Regions from separate parts of the Mesorhizobium sp. SP-1A genome, predicted to be linked through region 3. Evidence: riboswitches for the same ligand, from Rfam matches in the RefSeq annotation. Region 3 holds a riboswitch; each other region holds the start of a gene.
What was found. A riboswitch is a leader RNA that binds a small molecule or an ion and turns the genes downstream of it on or off. The one in region 3 is predicted to bind cobalamin.

Region 1 (4,632 bases), on a different contig from region 3:
CCAGCAGCGAGGCCGAAGCCGTGTTGAGGTCGACGCCGACCGCGTTCACGGCATCCTCCACCACCGCGTCCAGCGCGCGCGCCAGCCTGAACTGGTCGACATCGTGCTGGTATTGCCCGACGCCGATGGATTTCGGCTCGATCTTGACCAGTTCAGCCAGCGGATCCTGCAGGCGCCGCGCGATCGACACCGCCCCGCGCAGCGACACGTCGAGATCGGGGAATTCCGCCGCCGCCGTCGCCGAGGCCGAATAGACCGAGGCGCCAGCCTCCGAGACGATCACCTTCAGCGGCTTGGGAGCCGGCATGTCGCCGAGCATTTCGGCCACCAGCTTCTCGGTTTCGCGGCTGCCGGTGCCGTTGCCGATCGCCACCAGTTCCACGCCATGCTTGCGGATCAGGGCGGAGAGCGTCGCCTGCGTGCCGCGCAGATCGTTCTTCGGCGGGAACGGATAGACCGTCGTCGTGTCCACCAGCTTGCCGGTACCGTCCACCACCGCGACCTTGACGCCGGTGCGGATGCCGGGATCGAGCCCCATGGTCGGCCGCGATCCGGCTGGCGCCGCGAGCAGCAGGTCTTTCAGGTTGCGGGCGAAGACATGGATCGCCTCCTCCTCGGCCCGCTCGCGCAGGTCGCGCATCAGGTCGAGGGTGAGATGCAGGTTCAGCTTCACGCGCCAGCTCCAGCCGGCCACCTCGGCAAGCCAGAGGTCGCCCGCAAGCTGCCGGCCGATGCCGTAGGCCTCCGCCACCATGCGCTCCGCCGGCTTGACCGGCGAGGCGTCGTCGGCGTCCAATTCGATGTCGAGCGCCAGCACCTCCTCGTTGCGGCCCCGCAACATGGCCAGCGCCCTGTGGCTCGGCACGCCGGCCCAGCGCTCGACATGGTCGAAATAGTCGGAGAACTTCGCGCCGGCCTCCTGCTTGCCGTCCACCACGCGCGAGCGCAGGAAGGCGCGGTCCTTCATATAGGCGCGCAGCCTGCCGACCAGATCGGCGTTCTCGGCGAACTGCTCGGCCAGGATGTCGCGCGCGCCCTCCAGCGCCGCCTTCACGTCCGGAACGTCGCCGGTGACATAGGCGGCGGCGAGTTCCGCCGGCACCGCCGCCCGGTCGGCCAGGATCGCCTCGGCCAGGGCACCAAGCCCCCTCTCGCGCGCGATCTCGGCCTTGGTGCGCCGCTTCGGCTTGTAGGGAAGATAGATGTCTTCCAGTTCCGCCTTGGTCGTCGCGGCGGCGATCCTCGCTTCCAGGTCCTCCGTCAGCTTTCCCTGCTCGCGGATGGAGCCGAGGATGGTGTCGCGCCGGGCATCCATCTCGCGCAGATAGGCAAGCCGCTCATCGAGCAGACGAAGCTGCGTGTCGTCCAGCCCGCCGGTGACTTCCTTGCGGTAGCGCGCAACGAAAGGCACCGTCGCGCCTTCGTCCAGCAGCCCGATCGCCGCGGCGGCCTGCTCCGGCCGCGCATTGATCTCGGCGGCGATGATCGTGGCGATTCGTTTGATGTCGGTGGCCATGGAAATCCCGGAATCGATGGATGGCCGGCGACCATAGAGCCATTGCCGGACACGGACCAGCGGCGGTTTTCCACAACATGGAAACAAACCGCGACATCCTGCGCACATTGACGAAGCGTGTCGCGGCGACTAGCGTCCCGGCCGGAACTGGTTCCGCCGCAAGGCGGATGAAAAGGGAATGCGGTGCGGCCGTTTCGGCCAAAGCCGCGACTGCCCCCGCAACTGTAACCGTCGAGCCTTTCTCCACGACGCCACTGTCCGCCCCGTGCGGCCGGGAAGGCGGAGGAAAGGCGAGGACACGGAAGTCAGGAGACCTGCCTTTTCCGGTCACCCATGCTTGGCCACGGGGTGTGGTCAGGCGCGGTCGTCCGTGGCGGTGACACTGAACGTGTTGCCGCATGCCGGTGACGGCCGAGGGTCGCTGCGGACGGAGGTCCGCCACTCCCAGATCGACCGGAATCGCTGCGGTTCGTGATGAACCTCGGGGCGATGATCTCGCCGCCCGTATGTCTTGGGGGCCGATTATGGGAAGAACGATATTATTGGCCGGCGTCGCCGCGCTGGCGCTGACGGGCCATGCCGGCGCACAGGATGCCGATGCGGTCGGCACGGCGGGCACGACCAAACTGGACCGCATATTGATCAGCACGCCGCTGCGGCGCGAAACCTCGCTCGAACGCTCCACCTCTTCGGTGACGGTGATCGACAAGGAAGAGATCAAGCGATCGGCCGCACCCGACCTGCCGTCGCTACTGAAGACCTATACCGGCGTGACCATAACCTCCAACGGCGGCTTGGGCGCCGATTCGAGCGTATCCATCCGCGGAACCACCGCTGCCCAGACGCTCGTGCTGGTCAACGGCGTGCGCGCCGGATCGGCCACGGTCGGAACAGTGAACCTGTCCAGCATCCCACTTTCCTCGATCGACCACATAGAAATCGCCAAGGGCGGGCACTCGGCCCAATATGGAGCCGATGCCATAGGCGGCATCATCAACATCATCACCAAACAGGGCGGCGTTTGTGCCGACGGCCGCAATTCCTGCGGTTCGGCGACCGTCGGCGTGATGCACCCGTGGGGCGGCTATGTCTCGGGCGGTCTTCAGGGCAGGAGCGAGAGCGGCATCGACTACGCGCTTGGCGCGCAGGTAATCGGCACGCAGGGCTATGATTTCACTTTGCCAACTGCCTGGGGCCATGAACCGGATCGGGACGGCTTCCGGCAGGGTTCGGCCAATTTCTCGCTGGCGAAAGACCTGGATTGGGGCCGCATCTACGCAGACGGCCTCTACGCACGCGGCCGCATCCAGTATGACAGCAACTTCCCGACGGCCAATGAGGCCGACACCGACAATTTCTCGGGCAAGCTCGGTACCCGGATCGACCATTCCGACACCTGGTCGTCCACCGTCGAACTGTCGTCCGCGCTGGACGACACCTCCAGCTTCCGGGGCGACATCAAGGGCGACGATTTCGATACCCGTCGCTACGGCATATTCGCTTCCACGCAGAAGACCGTTGAAACCGATGCGACGCGACACGTCTTTCTCGGCGGCGTGGAAGCCTATCGCGAATCCGTTGCAGGCAGTTCGATTTCCGGCGCGGCCTATGACAGGACGAGCCGCGACCTGACCGCGGTTTTCGGCCAGTATTCTTTCGAATACGAAGCTCTCAACATCGATTCCGGACTGCGCTACGATCACAACAGCCAGTTCGGCGGGGCCACCACCTACAATCTCGGCGCAAGCTATGAATTGACCGGCGGACTGGTCGCGCGCGCGTCCTTCGCCACGGGCTTCCGGGCGCCGACATTCAACGATCTTTACTACCCCGATCCCTTCACTCCGGGGAATCCGAACCTCAAGCCGGAGAAATCCCGTTCCTACGAGGTCGGCCTGCGCTGGCAGGCAAGCGACGACACCAGCCTCGACATGGCCGTCTACCGCAACGAGATCAGCGACCAGATCAATTGGGCGCCTATCGACCCGAGCGATCCGTTCGGTGCCTGGCACCCCGACAACGTGCAGCAGGTCAGGATCACCGGCTTCGAGGCCACCCTGTCCCACCGCTTCAACGAGGAATGGAGCGGCGGGGCTTCGATCGACATCCGCCAGCCGCTCAATGTCAGCCCGGATGCGCCCGGGCGCTATGTGATCTATGCCGACCGCTTCAAGGCCACGGCCGAACTGACCTACAGCCCGACGCCGCAACTCGATCTGACCGGCAGGGTTCTCTACGGCGCGTCCCGCTACGCCGACGAAGCCAACCAAATCAAGCTGCCGGACTATGTGACTGCCGACTTCGTCGCTCGATATTCGCTGGATGACCGTTCGCGCTTCAAGTTCTCGGTGGAGAACATGTTCAATGCGCAATATCAAACCAAACGGTACTACAGAGCCCCGGGCCGCACCATGGATTTGAGTTTCACCCGCGAGTTCTGAGGACGCGCCAAGTCAGGGGCAAGCCGGGTTCGAAGGAAGGCGATGGGACGGAAGCGATCAGGGACAAGGACGGCAACGCTGCTGGCGGCAGCCGCCCTCGCCTTTTCCGTTCCCGCCCTCGCCTCCGATCCGCCCGGGCGCGTCGTGTCGCTGAACCTCTGCACCGACCAGATGGCCATGCTGGTCGCGGGCAAGGGCCAGCTCTATTCCGTGTCCGACCTCGCCTCGGACCCGCAATCCTCGATGATGGTGGACGAGGCCCGAGACTACGTAGTCAATCACGGGCTGGCGGAGGAGGTCTTCCTCATGCGGCCGGATCTCGTGCTCGCCGGCACCTACACGACGCGTGCCACGGTCGAGCTTTTGCGCCGGCTTGGCATACGCGTCGAGGAATTCGCGCCCGCCGAGTCCATCGGCGACATCCGTGCCGGTTTCCGGCGCATGGGCGACCTTCTCGGGCACCGGGCGCGGGCGGACGAGATCGTCTCAGCGATGGACCGCGACCTTGCCGCGCTGGAAGCCGGCAAACGGCCGGACCTCACCATCGCGGCATGGGAGCCGAACAGCTACACCTCGGGAACCGGAACGCTGGTGGATGCGGTCATCCAGGCTGCGGGCCTGACCAACATCGCCTCGAAGCTCGGGCTGACGGGCATGGCCAAGCTGCCGCTGGAA
Region 2 (4,632 bases), on a different contig from region 3:
CAGGAAGGTGGCGACCTTGACGATATCGGCCGGCTCGACGGTGATCGTCAGCTCGCCATAGGCCAGCACGCTGTCGGTGACGACCGCACCGAGCTTTGCCGCGATATGCGCGGCGAGATCGTTCAGGGTTTCGCTCATGATCGCTTACCGCTCGATCGTACCGGTGCGGCGGATCTTCTTCTGCAGCAGAAGAAGGCCGTAAAGCAGCGCTTCCGCGCTCGGCGGGCAGCCCGGCACGTAAATATCCACCGGCACGACGCGGTCGCAGCCGCGCACCACGGAATAGGAGTAGTGATAGTAGCCGCCGCCATTGGCGCAGGAGCCCATGGAGATCACATAGCGCGGCTCCGGCATCTGGTCGTAGACCTTGCGCAGCGCCGGCGCCATCTTGTTGGTCAGCGTGCCGGCGACGATCATCACGTCGGACTGGCGCGGCGAGGCGCGCGGCGCGATGCCGAAGCGCTCGCTGTCGTAGCGCGGCATGGCCGAATGGATCATCTCCACCGCGCAGCAGGCGAGCCCGAACGTCATGTACATCAGCGAGCCGGTGCGCGCCCAGGTGATCAGGGACTCGACCGAGGTGACGAGGAAGCCCTTGTCGGCCAGTTCGCTGTTGATCTCGGCGAAATATGGATCGTCCGCCCCGAACGGCTTGCCGGTGCGGGGATCGAGAATGCCCTTCGGGCGCGGCGCGACGAGCGTGCCGGAATTGTCTTTCAATCCCATTCCAGCGCTCCCTTCTTCCACTCATAGATGAAGCCGATGGTCAGCACGGCAAGGAACACCATCATCGACCAGAAGCCCAGCATGCCGATCTTCCCGAAGGAAACCGCCCAGGGAAACAGGAACGCCACCTCCAGATCGAAGATGATGAACAGGATCGACACCAGATAGAAGCGGATGTCGAACTTCATGCGCGCATCGTCGAACGAATTGAAGCCGCACTCGTAAGCCGACAGCTTCTCCGGGTCGGGGTTGCGATACGCGATCACGAAAGGCGTGACGATCAGCGCCAGGCCGACGACCAGCGCAACCGCGATGAAGATGACGACAGGCAGATAAGAAACGAGGAGTGCGCCCATGCTGCGATTTCCGTTGGCGGCCGATCCGCCAGACTTAGCAGCAGGGGACCGGAATGCGGAAGCGTGGCCGTCCGGACCGCTGAGCCGATTGAGGGTCCCATGCTGCAACGCGGCGAGGGTTAGCGCAGCGGTTCCCGCGAAGCAAGTCCAACCTTGTCCTAAAAATGGCGCCAAGCGGGTAATACTGTAAATCCATGCCGCTTCACGGCGATTTGATTTCCTTCGCTTTTTACTCCACTTTTTATCCTGACAAGAATGCTGCCGTCCGGCTGCTAACATGGCTGGAATCGGGTGGCGGCTCGCGACCGCTCCGCAACAGGGATACGGCATGAAGGAAAAGATTTCTCTCGCCACCGCTCGCCGCATCGCGCTCGCCGCGCAGGGCTTCGCCGACGCCCGGCCGTCTGCCGTGCCGACCCGCAGGCACATCCATCGGGTGATCGGCCGCACCGGCCTGCTGCAGATCGATTCCGTCAGCACGGTCGTGCGCGCGCACTACATGCCCCATTATTCCAGGCTCGGCCCCTACCCCACGGAGCTTCTCGACGCATCCACGATCGGCCGCAGGCGAAGCCTGTTCGAATATTGGGCCCATGAGGCCTCCTTCCTGCCGGTCTCGACCTGGCCCCTGCTGCGCTGGCGCATGGAGCGGGCGGAGCGCGGCGAGGAGATGTATGCCGGCCTCGCCAAATTCGGCCGCGAGCGCGCCGCCTATATAGAAGACATCTACCGGATCGTGGCCGAGCGTGGCCCCGTGGCCGCCTCCGACATCGACGGCCAGAAGGGCAGCGGCGGCTGGTGGGGATGGAGCGACGCCAAGCACGCCTTCGAATGGCTGTTCTGGGCCGGCCGCATCACGACGGCCCGCAGGCGTGGCTTCGAGCGCCTGTACGACCTGCCCGAGCGGGTGCTGCCGCGCGAAGTGCTCGACCTGCCCACGCCGGCGCCCGCGGATGCCCATCGCGAGCTTCTGCGCATTGCGGCCAGGGCCCACGGAGTCGGCACCGCCGCCTGCCTGCGCGACTATTTCCGGCTTTCGCCCGGCGACGTCAAAGGCCGGATCGAGGAACTCGTGGAGGAAGGCGAACTCCTGCCGCTCCGCGTCGAGGGTTGGAGCAAGCCCGCCTACCTGCACAAGGATGCGCGTATTGCCCGCGCCATTCGCGCACGCGCCCTGCTCGCGCCGTTCGACCCGCTGGTCTTCGAGCGCAGCCGGGCCGAAAGCCTGTTCGGCTTCCGCTACCGCATCGAGATCTACACGCCGGCGCAGAAGCGCCAATACGGCTATTACGTGCTGCCGTTCCTGCTGGGCGACCGGCTGGTGGCCCGCATCGACCTTAAGGCCGACCGCCCCGCAGGCATCCTGCGCGTTCATGCCGCCTATGCCGAGGAGGGCGCGCCGGCCGAAACGGCACGACAGCTCTTCGAGGAATTGCGGCTCATGCAGGGCTGGCTCGGCCTCGAACGGCTCGAGATCACCCCGGCCGGCGACCTCGGCCCGGCGCTTGCGGACGCGGCCATGTCGCAGCCGCGCGTTGACAGTGTCGCATAGCCAAGCCTAAATCCCGCAAAGACGGTTCCTCTCCCTTCGCCGGGAGAGGCTAAGAGGGAATGCGGTGCGGAGCCGGAAGGCTTCAAATCCGCTGCTGTCCCCGCAACTGTAGGCGGCGAGCCGAGGCCGATAGCCACTGGATTTTCCGGGAAGGCGGCACCGAGGCGACGACCCGCGAGCCAGGAGACCTGCCGTCCGACCGAGAATCCCAACGCCTGGCGGGTGCCCCGGGCAAGGAGTTGATGTGGACCGCGACGGTTTTTTCTCAGACGAGACGCAGGAGGCGCCGACCGGCGGCGCGGGGCCCGGTTCCGTCACCGTGGTGGTCTGCCGCACCTGCCGTGACGAATCCGGTTCCGATGCCCATCCGCGCGCCGGCGAACTGCTGGCCGAACGCACGCGCAGTGCCGTCGCCGACGAAGCCGTGCGCGTGCGCACCGTCGAATGCCTCGGCAACTGCAAGCGCCGGCTCAGCGCCGCGATCCTGCGGGACGGCGCCTGGAGCTATGTGTTCGGCGACCTCTCGGTAGAGAATGGCCCCGATCTCGTGGCCGGCGCCAAGCTGTTCGCGGCCTCCGAAGACGGCCTCATTCCCTGGCGCGGCCGTCCCGATTGCCTCAAGCGCGGCCTCGTCGCGCGCATCCCTCCCCTCGATCTCCTGAAGGACCCGTCATGAGCGCATCCGCCGTCCGCGTTCCCTGCACCGTCGTCACCGGCTTCCTTGGTTCCGGCAAGACGACGCTGATCCGTCACATCCTCGAAAACGCCGGCGACAAGCGGCTTGCCCTGATCGTCAACGAGTTCGGCGACGTCGGCGTGGACGGCGAAATCCTCAAGGGCTGCGGCGTCGAAGCTTGCCCGGAAGAGAACATCGTGGAACTGGCCAACGGCTGCATCTGCTGCACCGTTGCGGATGATTTCGTGCCGGCGCTCGACCAGATCCTGTCGCGCACGCCCCGGGTGGACCATATCCTGATCGAAACGTCCGGCCTTGCCCTGCCCAAGCCGCTGGTGCAGGCCTTCCAGTGGCCCACGGTCAAGAACCGCGTCACGGTGGACGGCGTGGTGGCTGTGGTGGACGGCCCCGCCCTCGCCGCCGGTCGGGTGGCGTCCGACATGGACGCGCTGGCCGCGCAGGGCGCCGCCGACGGAACGCTCGACCATGACGACCCGGTGGAAGAGGTGTTCGAGGATCAGGTCGCCTGCGCCGACCTCATCATCCTGTCGAAGAACGACCTCATGGACGAAACCGGCGCCGCCCGGGCGAATGCCGTCATCGGCGAACATCTGTCGCGCGCGGTCAAGGTTCTGCCCACCGCGCACGGCAAGGTGGACCCCTCGGTCATGCTCGGCCTCGGCCTCGCCGTCGAGGACGACATCGAGAACCGCAAGAGCCATCACGACGGCATGGCGGATCACGAGCACGACGATTTCGATACGTTCGTGGTGGAAATCCCCTCCGTCGCCGATCCGGAGGAGCTTGCGCGCCGCGTCGCCACGGCCGCCGAAGCCGAGAACGTGCTGCGCGTGAAAGGCTTCGTGGAAGTGGCGGCAAAGCCGATGCGGCTTCTGGTGCAGGCCGTCGGTCCACGCGTGAACCATTATTACGACCGTGCCTGGACGCCGCAGGACGACCGCCGTTCGCGGCTGGTGGTGATCGGCCTCAAGGGGCTGAACCGCCCGGCCATCGAGAAGATGCTGGCGGGGTGACGCTGTGAGGCTCGCACGCCCAAAGCATTCCGGATGGCATAGACCATGCACATCCTGACCACCACATCCGCATCGCTCGACGATCTGGCCGAGCCCGTCGACCTGCGGCAGCAGCCGGCCGACATGGTGGCGCTGTCCTTCACCGACAGCGATCTGGCCGCACTCGCCGCGGCCTGGAAGGCCGAAGCGGACAGCCTTCCGTCCATGCGGCTGGCCGCCCTGCGCGACCTGCGCCACCCGATGTCGGTGGACCTGTGGGTGGACGGCGTGGCGCGGCACGCGAAAGTC
Region 3 (4,632 bases):
ATTCGTGCCCGCGCCTCCAGGTCGGACGCGTGGCGTCGGAACAGAGCAGAAATCAGCCGAATGTGTCAAAACTTAATCCGCTTTCCGGCGGCTCCCGGTTGTCCAAGGGTTTTCCGGCATCGGCAATGGTTTGACCGCCACCGAAAACGCCAATAGAACGCGGCTGCGTCCGGCCCGGTGCCGGAAGGGATTTTCTTCGATGTCGCACAACACCTTCGGCCATCTTTTCCGCGTCACCACCTGGGGCGAGAGCCACGGGGCGGCGCTCGGCTGCGTCGTGGACGGCTGCCCGCCGGGCATCCGCTTCACCCGCGCCGAGATCCAGGCCGAACTGGACCGGCGCCGGCCCGGCAAGTCGCGCTTCGTCACCCAGCGCCGCGAGCCCGACGAGGTGAAGGTGCTGTCCGGCTTCGTCTTGGACGAAGACGGCGAGACCATGCTCACCACCGGCACGCCGGTGTCGATGATGATCGAGAATGTCGACCAGCGCTCCAAGGACTATGGCGAGATCGCCCGCCAGTACCGGCCCGGCCATGCCGACTACGCCTATGACGTGAAGTACGGCCTGCGCGATCATCGCGGCGGCGGCCGCTCCTCTGCGCGCGAGACGGCCGCGCGCGTGGCGGCCGGCGCGCTGGCGCGCAAGGTGGTGCCGGGGCTGGTGGTGCGCGGCGCCCTGATTTCCATGGGCGAGAAGGCGATCGATCGCGCCAACTGGAACTGGAACTTCGTCGACGACCCGGAGAACCCCTTCTTCACGCCCGATCCGGCTTCCGTGCCGGTCTTCGCCGATTATCTGGACGGCATCCGCAAGGCCGGTTCCTCGGTGGGCGCGCTCATCGAGATCGTGGCCGAAGGCGTGCCCGCAGGGCTCGGGGCGCCGATCTATGCCAAGCTCGACCAGGACATCGCCTCCAACCTCATGTCGATCAATGCCGTGAAAGGCGTGGAGATCGGCAACGGCTTCGAGGCCGCCCGCATCACCGGCGAACAGAATGCCGACGAGATGCGCATGGGCAACGACGGCAAGCCGGTGTTCCTGTCCAACAATGCCGGCGGCATATTGGGCGGCATCTCGACCGGCCAGCCGGTCGTGGCGCGCTTCGCGGTCAAGCCGACCTCGTCCATCCTGACGCCGCGCCGCTCCATCGACAGGGACGGCAAGGACGTCGACGTCATGACCAAGGGCCGGCACGATCCCTGCGTCGGCATCCGCGCCGTGCCGATCGGCGAGGCCATGGTCGCCTGCGCCATCGCGGACCATTATCTGCGGCATCGGGGGCAGGTCGGGGAAAGGGCAGTCGGCAATCGCCAATAGGCAGTCGGTTATGGCTTCCGTTTTGTCCGGTCTTCCCCTATTGCCAATTGCCAACTGCCGATTGCCGCGAGCGTAGCGAGCCATGTACGACCAGAAGAAAATCGTCGAAGCCATCCGCGCTTTCGAGCGCGGCGAGATCGTCGTGGTCATGGACGACGACGGGCGCGAGAACGAGGGCGACCTGATCGTCGCCGCCGTGCACTGCACGCCGGAGAAGATGGCCTTCATCGTGCGCCACACCTCCGGCATCGTCTGCACGCCGATGCTGCGCGAGGACGCCCGGCGGCTGAACCTCGCGCCGATGGTGGCCGACAACGATTCAGCGCACACGACCGCCTTCACCGTCAGCGTCGATTTCAAGCACGGCACCACCACCGGCATCTCGGCCGACGACCGCACGCTGACCGTGCGCAACCTCGCCAACGGCAATGTCGGCCCGTCGGATTTCGTCCGTCCTGGCCACATCTTCCCGCTGATCGCGCGCGAGGGCGGCGTGCTCATGCGTTCGGGCCACACCGAAGCGGCGGTGGACCTGTGCAAGCTTGCCGGCCTGCCGCCGGTCGGCGTCATCTCCGAACTGGTCAACGACGACGGCACCGTCAAGCGCGGGCCGGATGTCGCGGCCTTTGCCAAGGAGCACGGCCTGAAGCAGGTGTCGGTGGCCGACCTGATCGCCTATCGCCAGCGGCAGGAAACCCTGATCGAGCGCGTCGCCTGCACCGATATCGAGACGCCCGGCGGCAAGGCCAAGCTGTTCACCTATACGCTGCCATGGGACGTGATGCACCATCTGGCCGTCGTCTTCGGCGACATCCGCGACGGTGTCGAGGTGCCGGTGCGCCTCCATCCTGAGGACGTAGTGGCCGACGTGTTCGGCACCGGCCACAAGCTGGACGGCATCATGAAGGAGATGGGCGCGCGCCAGCGCGGCGTCATCGTCTATCTGCGCGAGGGCTCGGTCGGCGTCGCTCATCAGGAGCGCCAGCGTCCCGCGTCCGGGGACCGCGAGGAGCACGAGGAAGCGCGGCGGCGCGAGAACGAATGGCGCGAGATCGGCCTTGGCGCGCAGATATTGCGCGATCTCGGCATCTCCTCGATCAACCTTATCGCCTCGCGCGAACGCCATTATGTCGGTCTCGAAGGCTTCGGCATCCACATCGCCAGGACCGAGATTCTTTGACCGGCGGCCGCCGCGAACAGGTCCGGGCCGCTACGGGACCTGATTGCCGGCCGCGGCGGCCTTGAGCGTTTCCTCGCCCTCGCCCCCGTAGGTTTCGCTCATGATGAGGTCGCCGAGCGGCAGCCTGCCTCGCCATCTGGCCTGCTCCAGGTCCGGGCGCCGCGCGAATTCCGAAACGTGGCCGACGCACAGATAGGCGACCGGCGCCACCGGATCGGGGATTTCGAGGAGGCGTTTGAGCGCTTCCGCATCCAGAATGCTGACCCAGCCGACGCCGATGCCTTCGGCGCGCGCCGCCAGCCAGAAATTCTGCACCGCGCAAACGGTGCTGTAGAGGTCCATCTGGGGGTTGTGCCAGCGCCCGAGAGGGGAATCGGCGCTGCGGCGGCGGTCGCAGGTGATGCACAGGTTCAGCGCGCTTTCGCAGATTCCTTCGAGCTTGAGCTGGCGGTAGAGCGCCTGCCGGTCTTCGGCCATGTGCGGAAGTTCCTGTTGGCGGGCCGCGAGGAACAGGTCGCGCACGGCCCGGCGGCGCGCCATGTCGCGGATGACGATGAAATTCCATGGCTGCATGAAGCCCACCGACGGCGCATGGTGGGCTGCCGCCAACAGGCGCGCCAGCACGGCGTCGCCTATCTCGCCGTCGCGAAACTGGCTGCGCACGTCCCTGCGCGTGAAGATGGCGCGGTAGACGGCCTCGCGGTCGGCATCGGCAAACGAATTATCGGCATTGTCCTGTTGGCGGGCGGCAAGATTCATCGCATTCCCCTGCGATCGGAACGCCACCCGCCCGTCCATGCGGGTGGCTATCCTGCTCAGGCCGGTCTTCTGGCTTGGGTTCGTCCCGCCCCGGCGCCTTCCCGTTCCCGCGAACAGTGGCCTTTGCCGGCGGTCTCCCTTACAGCGCTGGGCGCGCCACGGACTTCAACCGTGTTCCCGATTCTCCCGCCGCAGGCGGGCACCTGACAGTGGCGGCACCATAGCGCGGCGCTTGCAAAATTGCATCCCGATACCGACATGCCGCGACGTCGCCAGGATTTTCCCCATGCTTCGGCGTGTGCCGCGTGGCCATGCCGGCTATTGCTGTTAGAATGGGCCAATGACCACCCGCCTCTATACCCATCCGATCTATCTTGAGCACATCACGCCGTCCGGTCATCCCGAGCGGCCGGACAGGCTGCGGGCCATCGAACGCATTCTGGACGACGAGGCCTTTTCCGCGCTCGACCGCGTGCAGTCGCCGCTGGGCGACGAGGCCACGATCCTCTACGCGCATCCCGAAAGCCACGTCGCGCGCATCCGCGCGGCGATCCCGGAGACGGGCATGACGCCGATCGACGCCGATACCGTCGCCAGCCCGAAGAGCTGGGAGGCGGCGCTGACCGCCATCGGCGCGGCGAACGCGGCCGTGGACGACGTGTTCGAGGGCCGTGCCGACAACGTCTTCGTCGCCTCCCGTCCGCCCGGCCATCACGCCGAGAAGACCACGCCCATGGGCTTCTGCCTGTTCAACAACGCCGCCATCGCCGCCCGCCATGCCCAGAGGAAGCATGGCGCCGAGCGCGTCGCCATCGTCGATTGGGACGTGCACCACGGCAACGGCACGCAGGACATCTTCTGGGACGATCCGACGGTGCTCTATTGTTCGACGCACCAGATGCCGCTCTATCCGGGCACCGGGGCGAAGGGGGAGACGGGTGCGGGCAACATCGTCAACGCGCCGCTTGCGCCGCGTACCGGCACGGAGATGTTCCGCGACGCGTTCTCCTCGCGCGTGCTGCCGGCGCTGGACGCGTTCCGGCCCGATCTCGTCATCGTCTCGGCCGGCTTCGACGCGCATCATCGCGACCCGCTGGCCGAGATCGACCTGACGGAAGAGGATTTCGACTGGGCGACCGGGCAGGTGATGGACCTGGCGCAGCGATACAGCGGCGGCCGCCTCGTCAGCCTCCTGGAAGGCGGCTACGACCTCCAGGGTCTGGCGTTTTCGGTGGCGGCCCATGTCGGCCGGCTTATGAAAGGATAGGAAATGGACGGGCAAGCCAACGAAGACGTCAAGGCGATGAGCTTCGAGCAGGCGCTGGAAGCGCTGGAGAAGATCGTCGACGATCTGGAGCGCGGCGACGTGCCGCTC

Region 1: another riboswitch for cobalamin. It lies ahead of QU595_RS21120 (TonB-dependent receptor plug domain-containing protein); the one in region 3 lies ahead of bluB (5,6-dimethylbenzimidazole synthase).
Region 2: another riboswitch for cobalamin. It lies ahead of QU595_RS16080 (DUF1636 family protein); the one in region 3 lies ahead of bluB (5,6-dimethylbenzimidazole synthase).

Annotation. Positions count from the first base shown of each region.
Region 1 covers NZ_JAVXZD010000004.1:567,733-572,364, reverse strand. The annotation lists gene QU595_RS21125 (Tex family protein) at 1-1,516, opposite strand, end outside; cobalamin riboswitch at 1,648-1,853, shown strand; gene QU595_RS21120 (TonB-dependent receptor plug domain-containing protein) at 2,041-3,957, shown strand; gene QU595_RS21115 (ABC transporter substrate-binding protein) at 4,000-4,632, shown strand, end outside.
Region 2 covers NZ_JAVXZD010000003.1:227,302-231,933, forward strand. The annotation lists gene QU595_RS16060 (NADH-quinone oxidoreductase subunit C) at 1-138, opposite strand, end outside; gene QU595_RS16065 (NADH-quinone oxidoreductase subunit B family protein) at 145-726, opposite strand; gene QU595_RS16070 (NADH-quinone oxidoreductase subunit A) at 717-1,082, opposite strand; gene QU595_RS16075 (winged helix-turn-helix domain-containing protein) at 1,411-2,634, shown strand; cobalamin riboswitch at 2,640-2,845, shown strand; gene QU595_RS16080 (DUF1636 family protein) at 2,879-3,310, shown strand; gene cobW (cobalamin biosynthesis protein CobW) at 3,307-4,344, shown strand; gene cobN (cobaltochelatase subunit CobN) at 4,390-4,632, shown strand, end outside.
Region 3 covers NZ_JAVXZD010000001.1:783,776-788,407, forward strand. The annotation lists gene aroC (chorismate synthase) at 200-1,318, shown strand; gene ribB (3,4-dihydroxy-2-butanone-4-phosphate synthase) at 1,401-2,498, shown strand; gene bluB (5,6-dimethylbenzimidazole synthase) at 2,529-3,257, opposite strand; cobalamin riboswitch at 3,299-3,479, opposite strand; gene QU595_RS03790 (histone deacetylase family protein) at 3,598-4,524, shown strand; gene QU595_RS03795 (exodeoxyribonuclease VII small subunit) at 4,528-4,632, shown strand, end outside.